One region of the Gordonia sp. IITR100 genome, then DNA from elsewhere that is predicted to be linked to it. Evidence: riboswitches for the same ligand, from Rfam matches in the RefSeq annotation. Region 1 holds a riboswitch; each other region holds the start of a gene.
What was found. Region 1 has a riboswitch for thiamine pyrophosphate ahead of thiO (glycine oxidase ThiO). Riboswitches for the same ligand answer to the same signal wherever they lie in the genome.

Region 1 (6,787 bases):
TTCAGGGCGTCGCGGGCGGCGGTCCGTACCAGCGCGAGGTCGATCTCCACGTCGCTCTCGATCGCGAGATCGGCGAGCCGAATCCGCTCGGCCGGGGTGTTCGTGGGCCGTGACTGCAACGCCTCGACGAGCCGGCCGCGCAGCCGCCGCGACGACACGAGACCCAGGCGGCGCCGGATCACCTCACCGAACAGCGGGTGGTGGAAGGCGACGTCGAGGCGCCGCCCGTCGCGGGTGATGCGCACCAGCCCGGCGATCTCCGCCTCTTCGACGGCTTCTTCGCCGGCGAGCTCGGCGAGGACGTCGATGTCGAGGGGTTCGCACAGACTGAGGTATTTGAGGGCCCCGAGGACCGGCGCGTCGAGTTGCTCTATCCGCCCCTCGAGCAGCGATGCCAGCTCCGAGGTGATGGCGGCGCGTCCGCGTAGCTGCCACACGCCGTTGACCTGCCGCAGCGTCTCGGCCTGCCGCGCACCGTCGACGAGATGCCGTAGGAACAGGGCGTTCCCACCGGAGGCCTCCCACATGCGATCGGCCGAATGCTCCTCGAGCTGCCCGCCGATCACCGACTCGATGAGGTCGACGCTCTGCTCTTTGGTGAACGGCGACAACGTGATCCGCGTGAGGTGATTGTCCTTCCACAGCGAGGTCACTGCATCCGGGACGGTCTCGCCGCTGCGGACCGTCGCGACGATGTGCACCGCACGGTCGATCGCGAGCTGATGCAGCAGCGTCGCCGACAGTTCGTCGAGCAGGTGGGCGTCGTCGACCCCGATCACGACATCGCCGTCGGCGAGGAGCGATTCACGGGCCGCCGCAAGGTAGGTGACCGGATCGCTCGACGTCGCCGGACCGACGAGATGCGCGAACACACCGAGCGGGATCGAGCGCGCGGACTCGGTGCCCGCCACCCAGCGCACCCCGGTCGGCAACTCGGCGGTGACGTGCCGGGCGAGGGTCGTCTTGCCCACGCCGGAGTCACCGGTCAGGACCACCCCACAGCCGGTCGTCTCACCCCTGAGGGCCGCCTGGATCGTGCGGAACTCCCGATCGCGCTCGACGAGCGGCCAATTCGTGGACATAACCGCGAATTTTAGTCTGCCGGGCCCTACAATGGGCCGCCCGGAAGCACCAATGTGGTCCGACCGGATGGCCCTGTCGACACGCGGCTAATTCCGGATTTGACATCGGCGGAAGAAAATCCGCGAACTACGCATCCCGGGCATTGGTCACGGCCACTGCGGCCGCCAGCAACACGATCGTGAAGCCCGCGAAGTAGGCCAACGAACCGTAGGCGTTCCAGTGGAACGTGTCGCTCCCGCCGGCGAGGAAGTTCCACCCGTTCAGGAACGGCAGGAACGACACGATGTGCTCACCCACGCGCGGGAGCACCGACACGATGCGCTCGAGGGCCAGCATCCAGACGAGCACGATCGCCACCGCACCCGCCGAATGCCGCACCAGCGCGCCCACCGCGAGGCCGATCAGCGCGCACAGCATCGCGAAAACCGGCGTGCCCCAGAGATGCCGGACGGTCTCGGGCCCGGTGAGCGAGACTCCGACGCCGGCGAGCACCTGCGCCGCCACGACCGCGACGACGGACACGATGGCCACCACCGCGAACGAGAGTCCGCCGAACACGACCGCTTTCGCGAGGAGGACCTGGGGCCGACGCGGGATCGCCGCGAACGTCGGTCGGATCGTGCCGAAGCGGTACTCGGTGGTCACGCCCAGGATCGCCATGATCGCGAGCACCGCGACCCCGAACTGGTTGACGCCGAGCAGGAAGTCGTCGGTCAGGGCGTCGGTCTCACCGGGACTGCCGTAGGAACCGCCGGCGATGGCGCCGAGCAGCACCGCGAAGCCCAGGCCCAGCACCACGACGACGCCGAGGCACCAGTACGGCGACCGGGTGCTGGCGAGTTTGATCCGTTCGGCGTTGATCGCGGCGATCACCGGTTCACTCCCCCGTGGTTCCCGACGGCCCGGTTGTGGGCGTCGGGGTTGTGGACGGCGGGGTCGTGGACGGCGCGGTTGTCGACGGCGGTGTAGTCGACGGCGTGCGCCGTCATCGACATGAAGACCTCTTCCAGTGACGCCGACTCGGCGGCGAGTTCGTGCAGGGTGATGCCCGCGGCGGCGGCGAGGTCGCCGACCCGATCGGTCGTGGTGTCCGGCACGCGCATCACCGGGCGCCCGTGGGCATCCGGGTCACCCGGCGCGGGATTCAGCCCCGCCGCCGCGAGCGCGGCGTGCAACTGTTCGAGCTGCGGGCCGCGCACCCGCACCGACTGCCGGGCCCGCCCGGTGAACTCCGCCACCGAACAGTCGGCGATCAGCCGGCCCCGCCCGATGACGACGAGATGGTCTGCGGTGAGCGACATCTCGGTGAGCAGATGGCTCGACACCAACACCGTCCGCCCCTCCGCGGCGAGCTTGCGCATGAACCCGCGGATCCACACGATGCCCTCCGGGTCGAGGCCGTTGACCGGCTCGTCGAACAGCAGTGTGTGCGGGTCGCCGATCAGGGCACCCGCCAGCCCGAGCCGCTGCGACATACCGAGCGAGAAGCCGCCGGCGCGCTTCTTGGCCACCGAGGTGAGCCCGACCGTCTCGAGCACCTCGTCGACGCGGGCGGCCGGGATCCGGTTGCTCGCCGCGAGCCACCGCAAGTGGGACCGCGCACTGCGATTGGGATGCACCCACCGGGCGTCGAGCAGCGCACCGACCTGCCGCAGCGGATGCTCGAGGTCCCGGTAGCGCTGCCCGTTGATCGTCGCCGTGCCCGATGTCGGGCGGTCGAGTCCGAGCATCATCCGCATGGTCGTCGACTTACCCGCACCGTTGGGGCCCAGGAAACCGGTGACCCGTCCCGGCCCCACCTCGAAGGTGAGGTCGTCGACCGCGCGTTGACCGCCGAAGTCCTTCGTCAGATTCGCTACCTGCAACACGCCTCGACCATAGCCGCCGAATCCGGAGCGGCCCGGTCTGTCGTTCGGATGGCCGGTCGCGGGATCGCGCGTCAGTCCCGGTCGCGCCCGGGCGAGGACGCGTGCGCCCAGAAGCGCTTGGGGATCCGGCCGGCGCGCGCGGCCAGTCGGCCCCCGGCCACCGCGTGCCGCATCGCCGTCGCCATCAGCTCGGGGTTCTCCGCCCGGGTGACCGCCGTGGCCAGAAGCACGCCGTCGCAACCGAGTTCCATCGCAAGAGCCGCGTCGCTCGCCGTCCCGATGCCCGCGTCGAGAATGACCGGCAGCGGGTCGTCGAAGCGGGTGTGGCAGTCGTCGACGATCATCTCGATGTTGTGCGGGTTGAGGATTCCGAGTCCGGTCCCGATGGGCGACCCGAGGGGCATCACCGCCGCCACCCCGAGATCGGCGAGTCGCGCGGCCAGGACCGGATCGTCGTTGGTGTAGGCCAGCACGACGAAACCGTCGGCCACCAGTGCGGCCGCGGCGTCGACGAGTTCGATGGCGTCGGGCATCAGGGTGCGTTCGTCGGCGACCACCTCGAGCTTCACCCAGTCGGTCTCGAACGCCTCGCGCGCCAGTTGGGCGGTCAGGACCGCCTCGGCGGTGGTGTGACAGCCCGCGGTGTTGGGCAGAACGGCGATGTCGAGCCGGCGCAGCAGATCGAAGACCCCGGTGCCCGAGGCCGCGTCGACGCGCCGAACCGCGACGGTGGTCAACTCGGTCCCCGACGCGACCAGCGCGCGTTCCAGGGTCGCGAGATTCGACGCGCCGCCGGTACCGGTGATGAGTCGCGACGAGAAGTCGCGACCGGCGATGCGCAGATGGTCCGCATCCGGGATCGTCTCGTCGCCGGACCTCTGCTCGGTCCGCGAGGCGTCGGGCTTCAGATCGGCGAGCTCAGCCACCCTGCACCGCCGTGACGATCTCGACGACGGCACCGTCGGTCATCGTGTGCCGGTCCCAGCGGCCGCGCGGGACGACCGCGCCGTCCACCGCGACCGCGATCCCCCGGTCCGGCAACCCCAGCCCCATGACGACGTCGCGCACCGACGTGTCGGCGCCGACATCGACGCTCTTGCCGTTGACGGTGATGTTCGCGGTGATACTCATTCCTCTGCTCCTTCCAGAATCGACAACACGCGGGCGGCGGTGCCCGGCGCGAGGACGATCCCGTTGCGCCCGTGCCCGGTCGCCACGACCGTTCGTGTGTCCACACGGGTGACGATCGGCAATCCGTCCGCGGTGCACGGCCTCAGACCGGCCCCCGCTTCGGTCAGTTCGTAGGTCCGCAGCCCGGGGAAGACCTCGATCGCGTCGGCGAGCAGATCCGCGACCCCGCCGGCCTGCGGCGCGCGGTCGGCAATCCCCTCGGCCTCGTACTGGGTGGCGCCGACGACGACTCCGCCCTCGCGCGGCACCAGGTACACGGCCCGCCCGTGGAGGCGTGCCCGGACGACGTGACCGGGCGGCGGCACCGACCAGCGCGTGCGGCGCAGGCGAAGGATCTCCCCCTTCGCCGCATGCAGGTGCACACCCGGCCAGAGGGCCGCGGTGCCGAGTCCGGCGGCGAGCAGGATCTGGGTGTCGGAACCGAGGTCGTCGAGATCGGCCAGGGATTCGACGCGCGCGGAGACCAACTCGGCACCCGCCGACGTCGCGGCGGCGCGCAACGCCTCGAGCAGCCGCCGGTTGTCGACGGACCACTCGCCGACCGCGCGGTAGCCACCGACCAGTCGAGAGCTCAGCGACGGTTCCAGGGTCCGGATGTCGCGGCCGGTCACCGACTGCAGCGCGGCATCGGTGGCGGGCTGCCCGGCCCAGACGAAATCGGCGAGATGCCGCAGGTACTCGATGTCGGTGGCCGAGGCCGCGACGAACAGCGAGTCGGTGGCGGTGACGACACCCGGGTCGTCGAGCCGCTTCACGAGCGCCGGCCACAGCCGGACCGACTCGACCGAGAGGGCCAGGGACGCGTCCTCGCCGGGATGACCCTCGCCGAGTGAACCGAGCATGCCGCCGGCGACCCAGGACGCGCGCTCGTCGGTGCCGGCGTCGAGGACGCGAACCCGCCATCCGGCGTCGGCCGCGGTGAGCGCACAGGTCAGCCCGATGACACCGCCCCCGACGACCGTCAGGGCGCGGTGGGCAGGGCGCTGCGGTGGGGAATCCACGTTGGGAATCACCTTCCTTCGCCGGAATGACCCGGATCAGGTTCGACGGTCAGCGGAATCTGTCCGCACTCTCAGCCCGGCCGATCCGGACTCCCGTGTGTTCGTGCGATCCACCCTACGCCGGGGCGTCGGGGGTCCGGTTAGCCTGGTCGGCGTGACGACCCCGAACCGCACCAGCTCCGCGTCGACGGACCCCGGCTCCGCGACGGACCGTCGCCGGCGGCTCTCCACGGCCCGCCTGTACCTGTGCACCGACGCCCGCCGCGAACGCGGTGACCTGCTCGACTTCGTCGACGCGGCGCTCGCGGGCGGCGTCGACATCGTGCAGCTGCGCGACAAGAACTCGCCGGGCGAGCGCGAATTCGGGACCTTGGAGGCGGGCGAGGAACTCGAGATCCTCGCGGGCATGCGGACGGTCGCCGACGCGCATGGTGCCCTGCTCGCGGTCAACGACCGGGCCGACGTCGCGGCGCTCTCCGGGGCCGATGTCCTGCACGTCGGACAGGGCGACCTGTCGCCGTCGGCGGCCCGCCGGATCGTCGGACCGGACGTCCTCATCGGCGCCTCGACCCACGACCCCGAGCAGGCTGCCGCCGCGATCGCCGACGACGACGTCGACTACTTCTGCGTCGGTCCGTGCTGGACCACGCCCACCAAACCGGGCCGCGCCGCCGCCGGCCTCAACCTCGTGTCCTCAACGGCCGCAACACAATCAGCCAAGCCGTGGTTCGCCATCGGCGGGATCGACGCCGGCCGCGTCGGGGAGGTCACCGCGCTCGGGGCGCGGCGCATCGTCGTCGTGCGGGCCATCACCGCGGCCGACGACCCGGCCGCCGCAGCCACCGACCTCGCCGGGATGCTCTAGCGGTTCCCCTGGCGGAAACACGTTTGCCCGGTCGGTGTCGCGGGTCTATGGTGGACCGATCATGTTGTGCATCACGAGCGTTCTCGTAACCCGCCGCAGCGGGGTCTGAATCTGACCGACCCCCCGCTGCGGGTCGGTTGCGCTCTCCAGTCGGTCATCCGTTCTTCGACCGAAATCGGTTTTCGAGATGCACCCTCTTCATCTACCTCGTCGATCCTGTTCGTGGACCGAGCGCGACGACCGGCACAGTGGCGACCACTTCGCCGCACGTTTCGGCCGCCCGCTTCCCCCTGGGATGCACGAGGAGGCCGCCGGGATGACCTGGCAGCAATTCACCGACGAGTACTCCCGTGGCGGCACGATCCGGCTGGGCTCCTTCTCTGCCGTCCCGTGCTCGGGCGACCTGGTCGAGTGCCGCGCGACGCTCGCGATCGCCGACCGCATCATGTCCCGCAGCGCCGTCGCCGCCGGCCCCGTCGGTGCGATGACCTCGATCCTCTACGACGTCGGCGCCCCGGTTCAGATCGTCCGGCTGCACCAGCGGGTCGTCGACGGCCTGGTCACGACGTTCCTGCTGTGCGAGCACGACGGCCGGCAGGCCTGGGCCGTCGGTGAGGGCGCGAGCAGCGACGAGGCGAACGTCCACGCGCTGGTCGCCGGGGCGAACCGACTGCTGGACGCCGGGGTGTGACCCTGGCCCTCAGTATCTGCGGCCTCGCGGCCGTCGTGGACTTCGAAAAAACCTCTGCTCCCTGAGGAGGCCGGAGCTTGCGGAGGCC
Region 2 (6,787 bases), on a different contig from region 1:
AGGTGATCACGATGTTCTCCTCGCCGGACCACTCGATGCCGGTGTTGGTGCCGCGGAAGTCGTACCGCTGCGACAACTCCTTGGCAGCCTGGTTCAGGGCGTTGTCGACCTCTTGCCGGTCGACCTTGCTCACCACGTCGAACGATGAATCAGCCATGTCCGACAGGGTATGTCATGGCGATCAGCGCAAGTGGGCGGCCGCGGGGGTCTACCGGGACGTCCGACGCTGTGCCTGCTCGGCGAGGGCACGACGTGACTCGTCGTGGAGCACCTCGAGCAGTTCTCGCTCGAGGGCGACGAACTCGGGAGCGGTGAGCCCCGCCGGATCGCGCGGGCGCGGGAGGTCGACACGCACCTCGTGGACCACGGTGGCCGGGCGGGCGGACAGCACGATCACGCGGTCCGAGAGGTGGACGGCCTCGCGGACGTCGTGGGTGATCATCAGCACCGTCCACCGATAGCGCTGCCACACCGACTGCAACCACGTCTGCATCTCGGTCCGGGTGAGTGAGTCGAGGGCGCCGAACGGCTCATCGAGCAGCACCAGGTCGCGATTCGAGACGACGGTGCGCAGGAGTGCGGCGCGCTGTCGCATCCCGCCGGACAGCTGGAACGGGCGGGCGTCTTCGAATCCGGCGAGTCCGAAGGCGGGGAAGAGGTCCGCGGCCCGGCGTCGGGCCTCCTTCGTCGGCACGCCCTGCACCTGGAGGCCGAGGATGGTGTTGTCCAGCACGGTGCGCCACGGGAACAGCAGGTCCTTCTGTGGCATGTACGCGCAGTGTCCGGCGACGGCGGGTTCGGAGCCGACGGACGCGCTGCCGGAATCGGGGACGTCGAGTCCGGCCAGCAGGCCGAAGACGGTGCTCTTGCCGCATCCGCTGGGCCCGATGACGGAGACGAACTCGCCGGGCTCGGCGGTGAACGACACCCCGTCGAGGACCTCCCGGCGAGGTTGTCCGCGTCCGGGTCGGGGAAAGGACTTGGTGAGCCGGTCGACGACAAGTCGGTGGTCCGGGACCAGCCGGTGGTCAGTCATGGTGGTTCCGGTCCTCGGCGCGGGCCCAGGGCGCGACGATCCGCTCGACGGCGAAGGTGAGCAGGTACAGCGTGACGCTCAGGAGCGCGGTCACCAGCACGGCCGCGAGCACCAGGTCCGTGCGGAACGAGTTCTTCTGCAGGCTCATGTAGATGCCGAGCCCCTGGGTGGCGCCGACGTACTCGGCGAACACGGCGCCCACCACCGCATAGGTGATGCCGATCCGCAACGCGGTGAAGAACCTCGGTAGCGCGGACGGGAGCCGCACGTAGCGGAAGACCTGGCGGCGGGTGGCCCCCATGCTGCGCATCAGCGCGCCGGCCTCGCGGTCGGTGGCGGCGAATCCCTCGATCAGGCCGATCGCCACCGGAAAGAACGTGACCAGGGCGATGACCAGCACCTTCGGGAGCAGGCCGAAGCCGAACCAGATGATCATCAGCGGTGCGATCGCGATGATCGGCAGGGTCTGGGAGGCGACGAACAACGGCACGAACGCCCGTCGCAGCGCCGGCGAGAAGTCGACGACGATGGCCAGCAGCCAGGCCAGGACCATTGAGACCGTGAACCCGATCAGGGTCACCTGCAGCGTCGCCGCGGCGTGCACCCCGATCTCCGCGCGGTGCGACCAACCCTGCGCGACGACGCGCGACGGCGACGGCAGCACCTGCGGCCGGATCCCGCTGACGTCGACGTAGACCTGCCAGACCGCCACCAGGACGACCACCGCGACGAGCGCGGGCGCGATGCGACGCAGGCCGGTGCTACCGAGGGGTGTCGAGGTAGTCATTGGTGAAGTACGTCGACCAGTCCGGCTCGGTCGTGAGCGGCGCCCCGTCCGGGCCGGTCAGCAGACCACTGCGGTACAGGAACCCGGAGTTCCCGGCCCACTGTTCGAGCGTCTGTCGCCCGACCCGGCCGTCGGCGTCCTTCATGTACTGACCGGCGAGCATGCGCTGGCTCTCGAACACCAACTGCTCGTCGTTGAACGCACCGGGGTTGGCGGCGAGGAGGTCGCGGGCCGCCGCGTCCGGGTCGTCGGCCGCTGCCTGGTAACCGCGCTGCAGCGCCGTCACGAAGGCCGCCGCGCGGTCCGGGTTGTCCGCCAGCCAGTCCTCGTTGGCGTCGACGACGATCGCGTATGCCTCCGGGAATCCGAAGTCGGTGTAGTGGAAGTACCTCATCGGGGTTCCGCGATGCTCGGCCTCGATGCCCTCCCACGCGAGATAGGAGACGGTGAAGTCGGCCTGACCGGAGTAGACCGCCTCGTATGCCGAGGTTCCGAGGGTCACCGAGGTGAACTCGCCGGTGCCGCCGTCGTTTCGGATCACCTGCTCGAGGGTCTTCTCCTCGCCCGGGTCGCCGAAACCGGCGTATGTCTTCCCGTCGAGGTCCTTCGGGCTCGTGATGTCGCGGCGATCGGCGCGGACACCGATGCCGGTGGCCCACTTCTGCAGCGGCGCGAACACGGAGATGGTGTGCGCGCCCGATGCCCGCGAGAAGGTCGACGAGTTGTGGGTGCTGATCCCGAACTCGGCGTTGCCCGCGTCCACGATGGTGTCCACGGCGGTGTTGTTGTACGGCAGGATCTCGACGTCGAGTCCGGCCTCCTCGAACCAGCCGCGCTGCTGCGCCACGAACAAGCCCGTGTGGTTGGTGTTCGGGGACCAGTCGAGCGCGAATCGGATGCTGCCGTCCGAACCGGCGCCCGAACCGCACGCGGTGATCGCCGACGACGCGACGACCGCGGCGGCGAGCACGGTGAGGAGGCGGCGCGCGCGGGCGCTCATGCGGCGGGCCACGGTTGCGGGTTCAGCGCGGTGTCCCAGAACAGAAGCTCGAACCGGGTGGCGACGGTGAACGCCGTGGCCATCGCGGCCCGCTCCCGCTCGCCGGCGTGCGCCGCGGCCTCGTCCACGAGTTCCCTTGCCCGCGAGGCGGATTCCTGGAATTCCGGGGCGTCGTAGGTGGTCACCCACTGCGCGTAGGGGTGGTTCGGGTCGGCGGCGAGCACCTGGGCGGCACTCGCGGCCAGGGCCCGGCCGACTTCCGCGTAGATCCAGAAGCAGGGCAGGGCCGCGGCCGCGCCGACCGCATACGACTCGGTCGCGGCGACGGCCGTCAGGTAGGACACGTACCCCAGGCACGCCGGCGACGGCTCGGGTTCGCCCTCACGCGGCGGCAGTTGGCCGCCGTTGAGCAGGTCGCCGTTGAGCAGGTCGCCGTGGAGCGCCGACTCGACGGTGGCCGCGGTGGCCGACGAGTTCGCCCAGAACCCCGCGGTCTGCGGGTCGGGGGACTTCGACGCCAGGATGGCGAGGGCCTTCGCGTACCCGGCCAGGTACAGCGAGTCCTGCTCCATGTAGGTGCGGAACACCTCGAGTGGCAGCGTCCCGTCGCCGAGCCGCCGCAGGAACTCGAGGTCGTCGATCGCCGTCCGCAACCCCTTCGTCTCCTCCCAGAGGTGGTCGGAGAAACGGCCGGAGACCGGCACGTGCGCATGCACAGACATGACATCCCTTCGTCAGCATTACCTGGACAGGTTCTCGGGTCTCATCTCAGCCCCGCGTCGCGGAGCACCCCGTGTCAGAACGCAGCCACAGTAGCAGGAGTGGGGGTCGCAGTGGGACGCCTGTGCCACGACCATGTCCCGGCCTGTTGACCAGCCGGTTTGCGCGTTGATGCGGTGTTCGTTGTATTCTTCACGGCGTTGTTCGTACGGCCGTCACGGTGGCCGGAAGAGCGGCACGGCAGGTTGCCCGAGCGGCCAAAGGGAGCGGATTGTAAATCCGTCGCGCAAGCTACATAGGTTCGAATCCTATACCTGCCACGGCGTGGTCCATTCTCGCGAAAACTGCTCGACAGTCGGTCTCCGACCAGCGATTTGTCTAGCGCAGACGCGAGTGTGTAACCTCGTTAAGGCTCTCGGGCACAATCGCCCGGGGCACGCCCCCTTAGCTCAGTCGGCAGAGCGTTTCCATGGTAAGGAAAAGGTCGACGGTTCGATTCCGTCAGGGGGCTCGCTGGACGAGAAGTCCGCGGGGCGGTGTAGCTCAGCTGGTTAGAGCGCACGACTCATAATCGTGAGGTCGAGGGATCGAGTCCCTCCACCGCTACACATCGGGTCCGACCGGAACCGAGCGCAAGGGTCGCAAGCCCTGAGGGAACTTCCGAACCCGACCACGTACCACCCGAAAGAAGGCAATCAAGTGGCCTCCTCAACAGATGTTCGCCCCAAGATCACCTTGGCCTGCGAGGTGTGCAAGCACCGTAACTACATCACGAAGAAGAACCGCCGCAACGATCCCGATCGCCTCGAGATCAAGAAGTTCTGCCCGAACTGCGGCAAGCATCAGGGGCACAAGGAATCGCGCTGACGCCGTCGTCGGCCGTTTCGAAGTACCACCAGCAGCGGGCTGCCTCTCGATGAGGCAGCCCGTCTTGCTGTGTCGGCCGAAGGAGTAGAGCTCAATGTCACAGGTAAGCGGAGCCGAGATCCAGGATCGTCCGGACGAGGCGTCGAACGGTGGCGCGAAGCCGACCCCCGACGAGATCGCCGCCCACACGCAGAGCCTCGTCGGCTTCCACTACACGGTCGACGACTATTACGAGATCGGCCGCGAGGAGATCCGTAAGCACGCGATGGCCGTGCAGGATGCGCACCCGACCCACTGGAGCGAGGAGGGCGCCCGGGCCTTCGGCCACGACCGCCTGATCGCCGCGCCCACCTACGTGTCGGTGCTCGGGATCATCGCCCAGCGCAAGCTCTTCGAAGACGTCGTCACCGGCTACGACATGTGGCAGATCATGCAGACCGACCAGCGGCTGGTCTACCACCAGCCGATGAAGGTCGGGGACCGCCTGATCTGCGACGTCTCGCTCGAGTCGTTCCGGCACGTGAGCAGTCCCGAGATGATCGACCTGATGGTCACCAAGAACGTCATCTGGAACCAGCACGACGAGCCGGTCATGACCACGTGGACCTCTCTGGCCGCGCGTCCCGGCATGGACGTCGACCCCGAACTCGAGGCGTCACTCGACCACGTGATGATCAAGGTCGACGCCATCGGCGAATCCGGGCACACCGTCGAGCCGAAGGCGGGTCGCTACGACCTCCCCGACCCGACGCAGTCGCCGGGCGCCTTCGGTGCCGTCGACTTCGACACGCTCACGGTGGGTCAGGAACTCACGCCCAAGCGGTACCTGCTGACGCGCGGCAATCTCGCGAACTATGCGGGCGTGGCCGGCGACCCCAACCCGATCCACTTCTCCGACCACGTCGTGAACGCGGCCGGCATGGACGACGTCGTCGCGCACGGCATGCAGACGATGGGGCTCGGCGCGAGCTTCGTCTCCGAGTTCATCGGCGACCCGGCGGCCTTCTGCGAGTACAACGTGCGCTTCACCAGCCCGGTGTACGTCCCGGCCGACGACAGCGCGGCCGTCGACTTCACCGGCAAGGTGAAGTCGCTCGATCCCGCAACTCGTCGCGGGACCATCGCGATCACCGCCAAGCAGGGCGATCGCCGCATCTTCGGACGCGCGCAGGCCGTCATCCAATTCAATTGATCGAGAGTGATCGTCGCTGCTAGGGTCGCCACCCATGTACTCCGGCATCGCCTCGTTGAAGCTCTGGACTCGTCGCTGACGGCGACGAGTTCCCTGTGAGCTCCCACCTGTAGTTCTCGTACGCCGTCCCGGTCCAGACGCCGGACGGCTGTGTCGTGCTGTCCGGCTCCCGACCCGATGAGAAGCCCAGTCTCATCGGCTACCGAAGAGCTGAGAACACACCATGTCTGCTGAACGCAGTACCCACATATCCGAAGGTCGACTCCCGGCGGGTTCGGCCGCCCACGTCCGTGCCGAGGCCGTGAGCGTCGTACGAGGCCCGCGCACGGTCCTCCGCGACGTCGATGTGACCGTCTCCGCGGGGTCGAGGCTTGCGGTGGTCGGCGAGAACGGTCGCGGCAAGACCACCTTGCTCCACGTCCTGGCCGGCGCCGTGATCCCGGACGGCGGGACCGTCACCCGCGCCGGCACGGTCGCGATGGTCGAGCAGGACCTGCCGACGGGCGACGCGCGCACGGTCGGGGAACTGATCTCCGACGCTGTCGGGGACTCGCTCGCAGCACTGGCCGAACTCGACGCCGCTACCGATGCGCTGGCCGAGGGAGCGCCGGGTGCCGACGACGGTTATGCCGCCGCCCTCGAGTCGGTCACCCGGCTCGATGCGTGGGACGCCGAACGTCGCATCGACATCGCGCTCGCCGGCATGGCGGCATGCACCGACCGGGACCGCCCCTTGTCGACTCTGTCGGTGGGGCAGCGGTACCGCGTGCGGCTGGCGGTGGTGCTGGGCGGCGGCACCGACCTGCTGCTGTTGGACGAGCCGACCAACCACCTCGACGCCGAGTCGATGGCCTTTCTGTCCCGCAGGCTGCGGTCGCACCCCGGCGGAGTCGCGGTCGTCAGTCACGACCGCGCCTTCCTGCGCGACGTCGCGACCGAGTTCATCGACCTCGATCCGACGCGGGACGGACGCCCGCGAACATACCGGGGCGGTTACGACGGATGGGTCGTCGGCAGATGCCGCGAACGTGAGCGCTGGGAGCGAGATCACGCCGCTCAGCAGGCTGCGCACGCCGAACTCATCCGTGCGGCGGACGCGGCCCGCGGGCGCCTGCAGAGCCACTGGACCCCGGACAAGGGCACCGGCAAGCATCAGCGGGCGACCCGGGCCGGCGGAGCCGTGCA
Region 3 (6,787 bases), on a different contig from region 1:
ATCGCCCATCTCGCAGCCGGTGCCGGCGCGGTCGCCTACATCGGTGAGGACGGCCGCCGGGGGTTCGACTATCGCGAGCTCGCGACCGAGCTGCAGTCACGGGTGCCCGACGTCGCGCAGGTCTTCATCTCCGGCGAACCTGGTCGATTCACACCGCTCCCCGACGCCGACCCCGCCTCGGTCGAGCTCCCGGCTGCCCCCGACGCCGGGCTACCCGCCCTGTTCCTCGTGTCGGGGGGCACCACCGGACTGCCGAAACTCATCGCGCGCACGCACGACGACTACGACCTCAACGCCCGGCTGTCCGCGGACGTCGCCGGCCTCACCGCCGACGACACCTACCTCGTCGCCCTGCCGGCCGCGCACAACTTTCCGCTGTGCTGCCCGGGAATCCTGGGCGTCTTCGGTGCGGGCGGCCACGTCGTCTTAGCCGACAACCCCAGTCCGGACAACACTTTCGACCTCATCGAGCGGCACCGCGTCACGGTGACCGCGCTCGTCCCCGCGCTCGCGCAACTCTGGTGCGCGGCGACCGAGTGGGAGCCGGCGGACATCAGCTCCCTGCGCCTGCTGCAGGTGGGCGGCGCCAAGCTGGCACAGTCCGACGCCGTCGCCCTCGACGCGGCCCTCGGCCCCGTCGTCCAGCAGGTCTTCGGCATGGCCGAGGGGCTGATCTGCTACACCCGGACCGACGACCCGCGTGACTTGGTGCACCAAGTGCAAGGGGCACCGATGTCGGAGCTCGACGAGGTGCGGGTCGTCGACGAGGGCGGAGCCGATGTCCCCGACGGGGAAGAAGGTGAACTGCTGGTGCGGGGGCCCTACACGATCCGCGGTTACTACCGCGCCACGGCGCACAACGAGAAGTCCTTCACGCCGGACGGCTTCTACCGGTCCGGGGACAAGGTCACCCGGCTGCCGTCGGGGCACCTGGCCGTGACCGGCCGCATCAAGGACACCATCGTGCGCGCCGGGGAGAACGTCGCCGCCGACGACGTCGAGGAGAACCTCCTCGCCCACGATTCGGTCCGGCAGGTCGCGGTGGTCGGGCTGCCCGACGACGCGCTCGGTGAGAAGATCTGTGCGGCAGTCGTGCTCTCGCACGAACACCCCCCGGCCCGACCACTCGAGCTGGCCGCGATCCGCACCTTCCTCGCCGACCGCGGACTCGCCTCCTTCAAACTGCCCGACGTGGTCCGCGTCGTGCGCACGCTCCCGGTCACCGCAGTAGGCAAGATCGACAAAAAGGTGCTCCGCGAGACACTGCTGTCGGAGCCGTCGGCAGGCTGAGCCGAGTCGGAGCCCGCTCCTCACACCGGCGCGAGGAGCGCGACCACCGCACCATAATCCCAAGGAAGCGCATAACCCCTGCTCCCTGAGGTGCGAGGAGCGATAGCGACGAGCCTCGAAGGGTCCGGCGAGGAATGTTCCGGAGCCGCCGAGGCTTACCTTCGGATCACACCGGCGCGAGGGTCACGATCCCGGGATGGCCGTCGAGATAGTGCTTGGTGAAGGTGCACACGGGCCGCAGGCGGGCGCCCTGCTCGCGGGTGAAGTGCACGACGGTGCGGGTGAGTCGGGTGGCGAGACCATGTCCGGTGTACTCGTCGTAGAGCACGGTGTGTAGGACGGTGATGGTGGTCTGACCGTCGACCGTCTCGGTCGAATAGCCGAGCACGCCGACCAGGTCGCCGGCGACCCACAGCTCGAACCGGTCGCGGTCGGGATTGTGCACCACCTGCGAGATCTGCTGCAGGATCGACTTCGCCGACTGTGGTGGTCGCTGACGATGCTTGCGTAGCACCCGACCCTCCTCACCTCTTGATCGTGGACATCGGACCACTGACATGTGCCGTCCGAACCTCGGCATAGGCCCCGCTTGTGATCCGGGTCACACGGTACCTTACGGAACCGTAACTGATGACCCCGATCGTCCGGTCGTCGCACATCGAGACGGTCGCGCGCACCCCTACGACCCGAACGAACTCCGCGCTGTAGGGTGGCGGACGCACGACAACTACACCGCGGGGGCTCTCACGATGACCGAGGGCTGAGATGGCGACGGGCGGTCGCCGACCGCTCGAACCTGTCCGGGTAATGCCGGCGTAGGGAGACAAGCCATGGGCACACGTGTATCCGCGACTCGCGACGGCAGCGCACCCGCCGACTCAGGGTTCCTGACCCTCGGTCCGATCGAGGGCAGCACCAAGCACCACCTCACGGTCGGCGACCTGCGCGTCCCGCAGCGTCGTATCCACCTCACCAACGGCGAACACCTCGACGTCTACGACACCTCGGGTCCGTACACCGATCCGACGGCGCGCATCGACGTCGAGAAGGGCCTCGCCCCCACCCGCGACAACTGGCGCCGCCCGGAACCGGTCGACGGCGCGAGCACCCAGCTAGCTTGGGCGCGGGCCGGGATCATCACCGAAGAGATGCGGTTCATCGCCGCCCGAGAGGGCATCGACCCCGAACTGGTCCGGTCGGAGGTGGCGATCGGGCGAGCGGTCATCCCGGCGAACCACCGGCATCCGGAGTCCGAACCGATGATCATAGGCAAGAACTTCGCGGTGAAAGTCAATGCGAACATCGGAAATTCGGCGGTGCGCAGCTCGATCTCCGACGAGGTCGAGAAGATGGTGTGGGCCACCCGCTGGGGCGCCGACACGATCATGGATCTCTCGACCGGCGCCGACATCCACACCACCCGCGAGTGGATCATGCGTAACTCGCCGGTCCCCGTGGGGACGGTTCCGATCTACCAGGCGCTGGAGAAGGTCAACGGCGATCCCGCCTCGCTGACCTGGGAACTGTATCGCGACACCGTGATCGAGCAGGCCGAGCAGGGTGTCGACTACATGACCGTGCATGCCGGTGTCCTGCTGCGCTACGTTCCGCTGACCGCGAAGCGGGTGACGGGCATCGTGTCGCGCGGCGGTTCGATCATGGCGGCCTGGTGTCTCGCGCACCACCGGGAGTCGTTCCTGTACACGCACTTCGACGAGTTGTGCGAGATCTTCCGCCGCTACGACATCACGTTCTCCCTCGGCGACGGCTTGCGCCCCGGATCGATCGCCGACGCGAACGACGAGGCCCAGTTCGCCGAACTCCGCACTCTCGGCGAGCTGACCGCGATCGCCAAATCGCATGGTGTGCAGGTCATGATCGAAGGCCCCGGGCACGTCCCGATGCACAAGATCGCCGAGAACGTGCGCCTGGAGGAGGAGTTGTGCGAGGAGGCCCCCTTCTACACCCTGGGTCCGCTCGCCACCGACATCGCGCCGGCCTACGACCACATCACCTCGGCCATCGGCGCGGCGATGATCGCTCAGGCCGGCACCGCGATGCTGTGCTACGTGACTCCGAAAGAGCATTTAGGACTTCCGGACCGCGACGACGTCAAGGTCGGCGTGATCACGTACAAGATCGCGGCGCACTCGGCCGACCTGGCCAAAGGCCACCCGCGGGCACAGGAACGCGACGACGCACTGAGCAAGGCGCGCTTCGAGTTCCGCTGGACCGACCAGTTCAATCTCGCCCTCGACCCCGACACCGCGCGCGCATACCACGACGAGACGCTGCCCGCCGAGCCCGCGAAGACCGCCCACTTCTGCTCGATGTGCGGACCCAAGTTCTGCTCGATGCGGATCTCGGCGGACGTCCGCGCCTACGCCGAGGAGCACGGTCTCGTCACCGCGGACGACATCGACCGGACTATCGCCGAGGGCATGGCCGCGAAGTCGGCCGAGTTCGCCGAGGCTGGTAACCGCGTGTACCTCCCGCTCCAGACGACCGGCGGCGCCTGATGCGCACAGACGACGCACGACGACGCACAGTCGACGCGAATCAGCGCACGGTCGACGAACAGGCCTACACGGGACTCCCGCTGTCACCGCCCGGAACGGCCCCGGTACGGGTCCTGACCATCGCGGGTTCGGACTCCGGCGGGGGCGCGGGAATACAGGCAGACATGCGCACCTTCGCCCTGCTCGGGGTGCACGGGTGTGTCGCGGTGACCGCGGTGACGGTCCAGAACTCGGTGGGCGTGAGCGGGTTCGAGGAGATCTCACCGCAGACCGTGGCGGCGCAGATCGACTCCGTGTCCGGTGACATCGGTGTGGCCGCGGCGAAGACCGGGATGCTCGCGTCGGCGCCCATCATCGAGGCCATCGTCGAGCAGTGCCGCACGAGCGGAATCGGCCGGGACACATCCGTTCCGCTGGTGGTCGATCCAGTGTGCGCGTCGATGCACGGCAACCAGCTGCTCGCCGACTCGGCACTCGACACCCTGCGGCACAGCCTGTTTCCCCTCGCGACGGTGGTGACACCGAACCTGGACGAGGTCCGGCTCATCACCGGCATCGCGGTCACCGATGCCGCGTCGCAGCGCGACGCGGCCAGGGCACTGCTCGATCTCGGGCCGCGCTGGGCGCTGGTGAAAGGCGGGCACCTGCGAACCTCGGACCACTCCCCCGATCTGCTCTACGACGGCGACCAGTTCATCGAGCTCAGCCACGAACGCATCGACACCCCGCACGACCACGGCGCCGGCGACACCCTCGCCGCCGCGATCGCATGCGCGCTGGCCCACGGGCACGACGTTCCCGCGGCGGTCGGCTTCGGCAAGGACTGGGTGACCCGCTGCCTGGCGGCCGCGTATCCACTGGGCGCCGGCCACGGTCCGGTCAATCCGCTGTGGCGTGTGGGCGTCGGGTCGGCGGACTGACGCGAACACGAGAAACAGACAACGCTCCCCGACGGCGACCGGCGCCATCGGGGAGCGTTGTCTGTGTCGAGGGACCGTCAGGCGGTTCCGCTGAGGGCCTTGCTCTTCAAGTGCTCGAACTCCTGGGGTGTGATCGCGCCCGAGTCGAGCAGGTTCTTCGCGTCGGCGATCTGCTGGGTCGGTGAGGTGCCTGCGACGGACCGGATGTACTCGTCGGACGCCTGCTTGGCCTCGCTGTACGCCTCACGCTGACGCTCGGCCATCCCCTTGCCCTTCGCGAGCAGGTACACGATGGCGGTGATGTACGGGAAGATGATCAGGAAGACCACCCACGCCGCCTTCGCCCACCCCGAAGCCGCCTTGTCGCGGAACAGGTCGCTGATGATGTGCCACAGGACGATCAGGTATGCGACGAACGCGAAGATGACGATCGTGTACCAGATGAAGTCCCAGAATGAATCCCACATCGGAGTGTCTCCCTTGTCTAGAAGAATCGGCGCTCGCACGCCGAGCACATGAACCGATATGAAGCATTACACAGCACCGACCTCGACACCGTGACGAACTGGAAAGAATTTAGTGAAATCGTGTGAAGAGACCAATGCGGGCGCAATTCCTCCGATTTCGCCCCGCACGATCACAACTTCGCGAAGGGCGACATGGAATCTCACCCGGTAGGTATCGAGAAGGTCGAGCTCGGTCTCGACACGTTCGGGGACATCACCGCCGAACCCGACGGCACATTGCGCTCGGGGTCGCAGACCCTGCGCGATCTGCTCGAGCAGGCCATCCTCGCCGACACGGTCGGCGTCGACTTCCTCGGTGTCGGTGAGCATCACCGCGACGACTACGCGGTGTCGGCACCCGAGGTCGTACTCGGCGCGATCGCGGCGCGCACCACCCGGACGCGTCTCGGTTCGGCCGTCACCGTCCTGAGTTCCGATGATCCGATCCGCGTGTTCCAGCGGTTCTCGACAGTCGATGCGTTGTCGTCGGGTCGCGCCGAGGTGATCCTCGGGCGCGGGTCGTTCACCGAGTCGTTTCCGCTGTTCGGTTTCGACCTCTCCGATTACGAGGAACTGTTCAGCGACAAGCTGGCCCTGTTCGCCGAACTGCGCACCGGCCGACCGGTCTCCTGGTCGGGTTCCACGCGCAGTCCGCTGCAGTCCCAGACGGTCTACCCCGAACTCGAGAACCCTCCCCTGCCGACGTGGATCGCGGTCGGCGGCAGCCCGGAGTCGGTGGTACGTGCCGCGTCGTACGGCCTGCCGCTCATGCTGGCGATCATCGGCGGCGACCCGCTGCGCTTCAAGCCGTACGTCGATCTCTATCACCGCGCCCTGCGCGAGATGGACAAGCCGCTATTGCCCGTCGGCGTGCACTCACCGGGACATGTCGCCGACACCGACGCGCAGGCACGCGACGACCTGTGGCCGCACTACCGCGAGTACGTCGGACGCATCGGTCGCGAACGCGGCTGGCCGCCGCCGACCCGCATCGAGTTCGAGCGGTCGACCGGACCCGGCGGCTCGCTCTACGTCGGGTCGCCCGACACCGTCGCCCGCAAGATCGCGTCGACCGTCCAAGCACTGGGACTGAGCCGATTCGACCTGAAGTACTCGCACGGGACACTCGGCCACCCCGAGCTCATGCGCAGCATCGAACTCTATGGAACGCAGGTCATCCCGCGGGTGCGCGAACTGCTCAGCGTCGGGTCAGGGTGAGCTGGAAGTCGCCCGCGGGATCGGTCCACGCCGACACGACGGACAGTCCGGCCGACTCGAGTTCTTCCGCGAGCGCCCCGGGCTGGAACTTGGTGCTGATCTCGGTGTGGATCTCGGTTCCCGCGGGCACCCGCCACGATCGGCCCAGCACACCGAAGTACGCGTCGACGTCCCGCCGGGCGCGAAGCCACATCTCGACGCGGTGCTCGCCCGGATTCCAGCGGGCGATGTGTTCGAAGTCGTCGGCGTAGAGCCCGCGAGCGTCGAGGCCGGCACGGAGCACCTCGATCATGTTCCGGTTGAAATCGGCGGTCACACCGGCACTGTCGTCGTA

Region 2: linked by a shared signal. The riboswitch ahead of B1818_RS13725 (TenA family protein) and the one ahead of thiO (glycine oxidase ThiO) in region 1 are both predicted to bind thiamine pyrophosphate.
Region 3: linked by a shared signal. The riboswitch ahead of thiC (phosphomethylpyrimidine synthase ThiC) and the one ahead of thiO (glycine oxidase ThiO) in region 1 are both predicted to bind thiamine pyrophosphate.

The regions. Positions count from the first base shown of each region.
Region 1 is NZ_MVKV01000028.1:178-6,964, reverse strand. Features, by position in the region: gene B1818_RS23120 (LuxR C-terminal-related transcriptional regulator) at 1-1,082, opposite strand, end outside; gene B1818_RS23115 (ABC transporter permease) at 1,210-1,956, opposite strand; gene B1818_RS23110 (ABC transporter ATP-binding protein) at 1,953-2,951, opposite strand; gene B1818_RS23105 (thiazole synthase) at 3,023-3,811, opposite strand; gene thiS (sulfur carrier protein ThiS) at 3,870-4,082, opposite strand; gene thiO (glycine oxidase ThiO) at 4,079-5,143, opposite strand; TPP riboswitch at 5,140-5,249, opposite strand; gene thiE (thiamine phosphate synthase) at 5,298-6,008, shown strand; gene B1818_RS23085 (hypothetical protein) at 6,325-6,699, shown strand.
Region 2 is NZ_MVKV01000008.1:150,756-157,542, forward strand. Features, by position in the region: gene B1818_RS13705 (YajQ family cyclic di-GMP-binding protein) at 1-157, opposite strand, end outside; gene B1818_RS13710 (ABC transporter ATP-binding protein) at 209-1,036, opposite strand; gene B1818_RS13715 (ABC transporter permease) at 1,029-1,823, opposite strand; gene B1818_RS13720 (ABC transporter substrate-binding protein) at 1,798-2,823, opposite strand; gene B1818_RS13725 (TenA family protein) at 2,820-3,545, opposite strand; TPP riboswitch at 3,533-3,627, opposite strand; tRNA gene B1818_RS13730 (tRNA-Tyr) at 3,783-3,863, shown strand; tRNA gene B1818_RS13735 (tRNA-Thr) at 3,982-4,054, shown strand; tRNA gene B1818_RS13740 (tRNA-Met) at 4,076-4,149, shown strand; gene rpmG (50S ribosomal protein L33) at 4,243-4,410, shown strand; gene B1818_RS13750 (fused (3R)-hydroxyacyl-ACP dehydratase subunits HadA/HadB) at 4,505-5,602, shown strand; gene B1818_RS13755 (ATP-binding cassette domain-containing protein) at 5,826-6,787, shown strand, end outside.
Region 3 is NZ_MVKV01000001.1:279,605-286,391, forward strand. Features, by position in the region: gene B1818_RS01315 ((2,3-dihydroxybenzoyl)adenylate synthase) at 1-1,290, shown strand, start outside; gene B1818_RS01320 (GNAT family N-acetyltransferase) at 1,457-1,804, opposite strand; TPP riboswitch at 2,015-2,129, shown strand; gene thiC (phosphomethylpyrimidine synthase ThiC) at 2,121-3,809, shown strand; gene thiD (bifunctional hydroxymethylpyrimidine kinase/phosphomethylpyrimidine kinase) at 3,809-4,729, shown strand; gene B1818_RS01335 (SHOCT domain-containing protein) at 4,807-5,196, opposite strand; gene B1818_RS01340 (LLM class flavin-dependent oxidoreductase) at 5,389-6,453, shown strand; gene egtD (L-histidine N(alpha)-methyltransferase) at 6,434-6,787, opposite strand, start outside.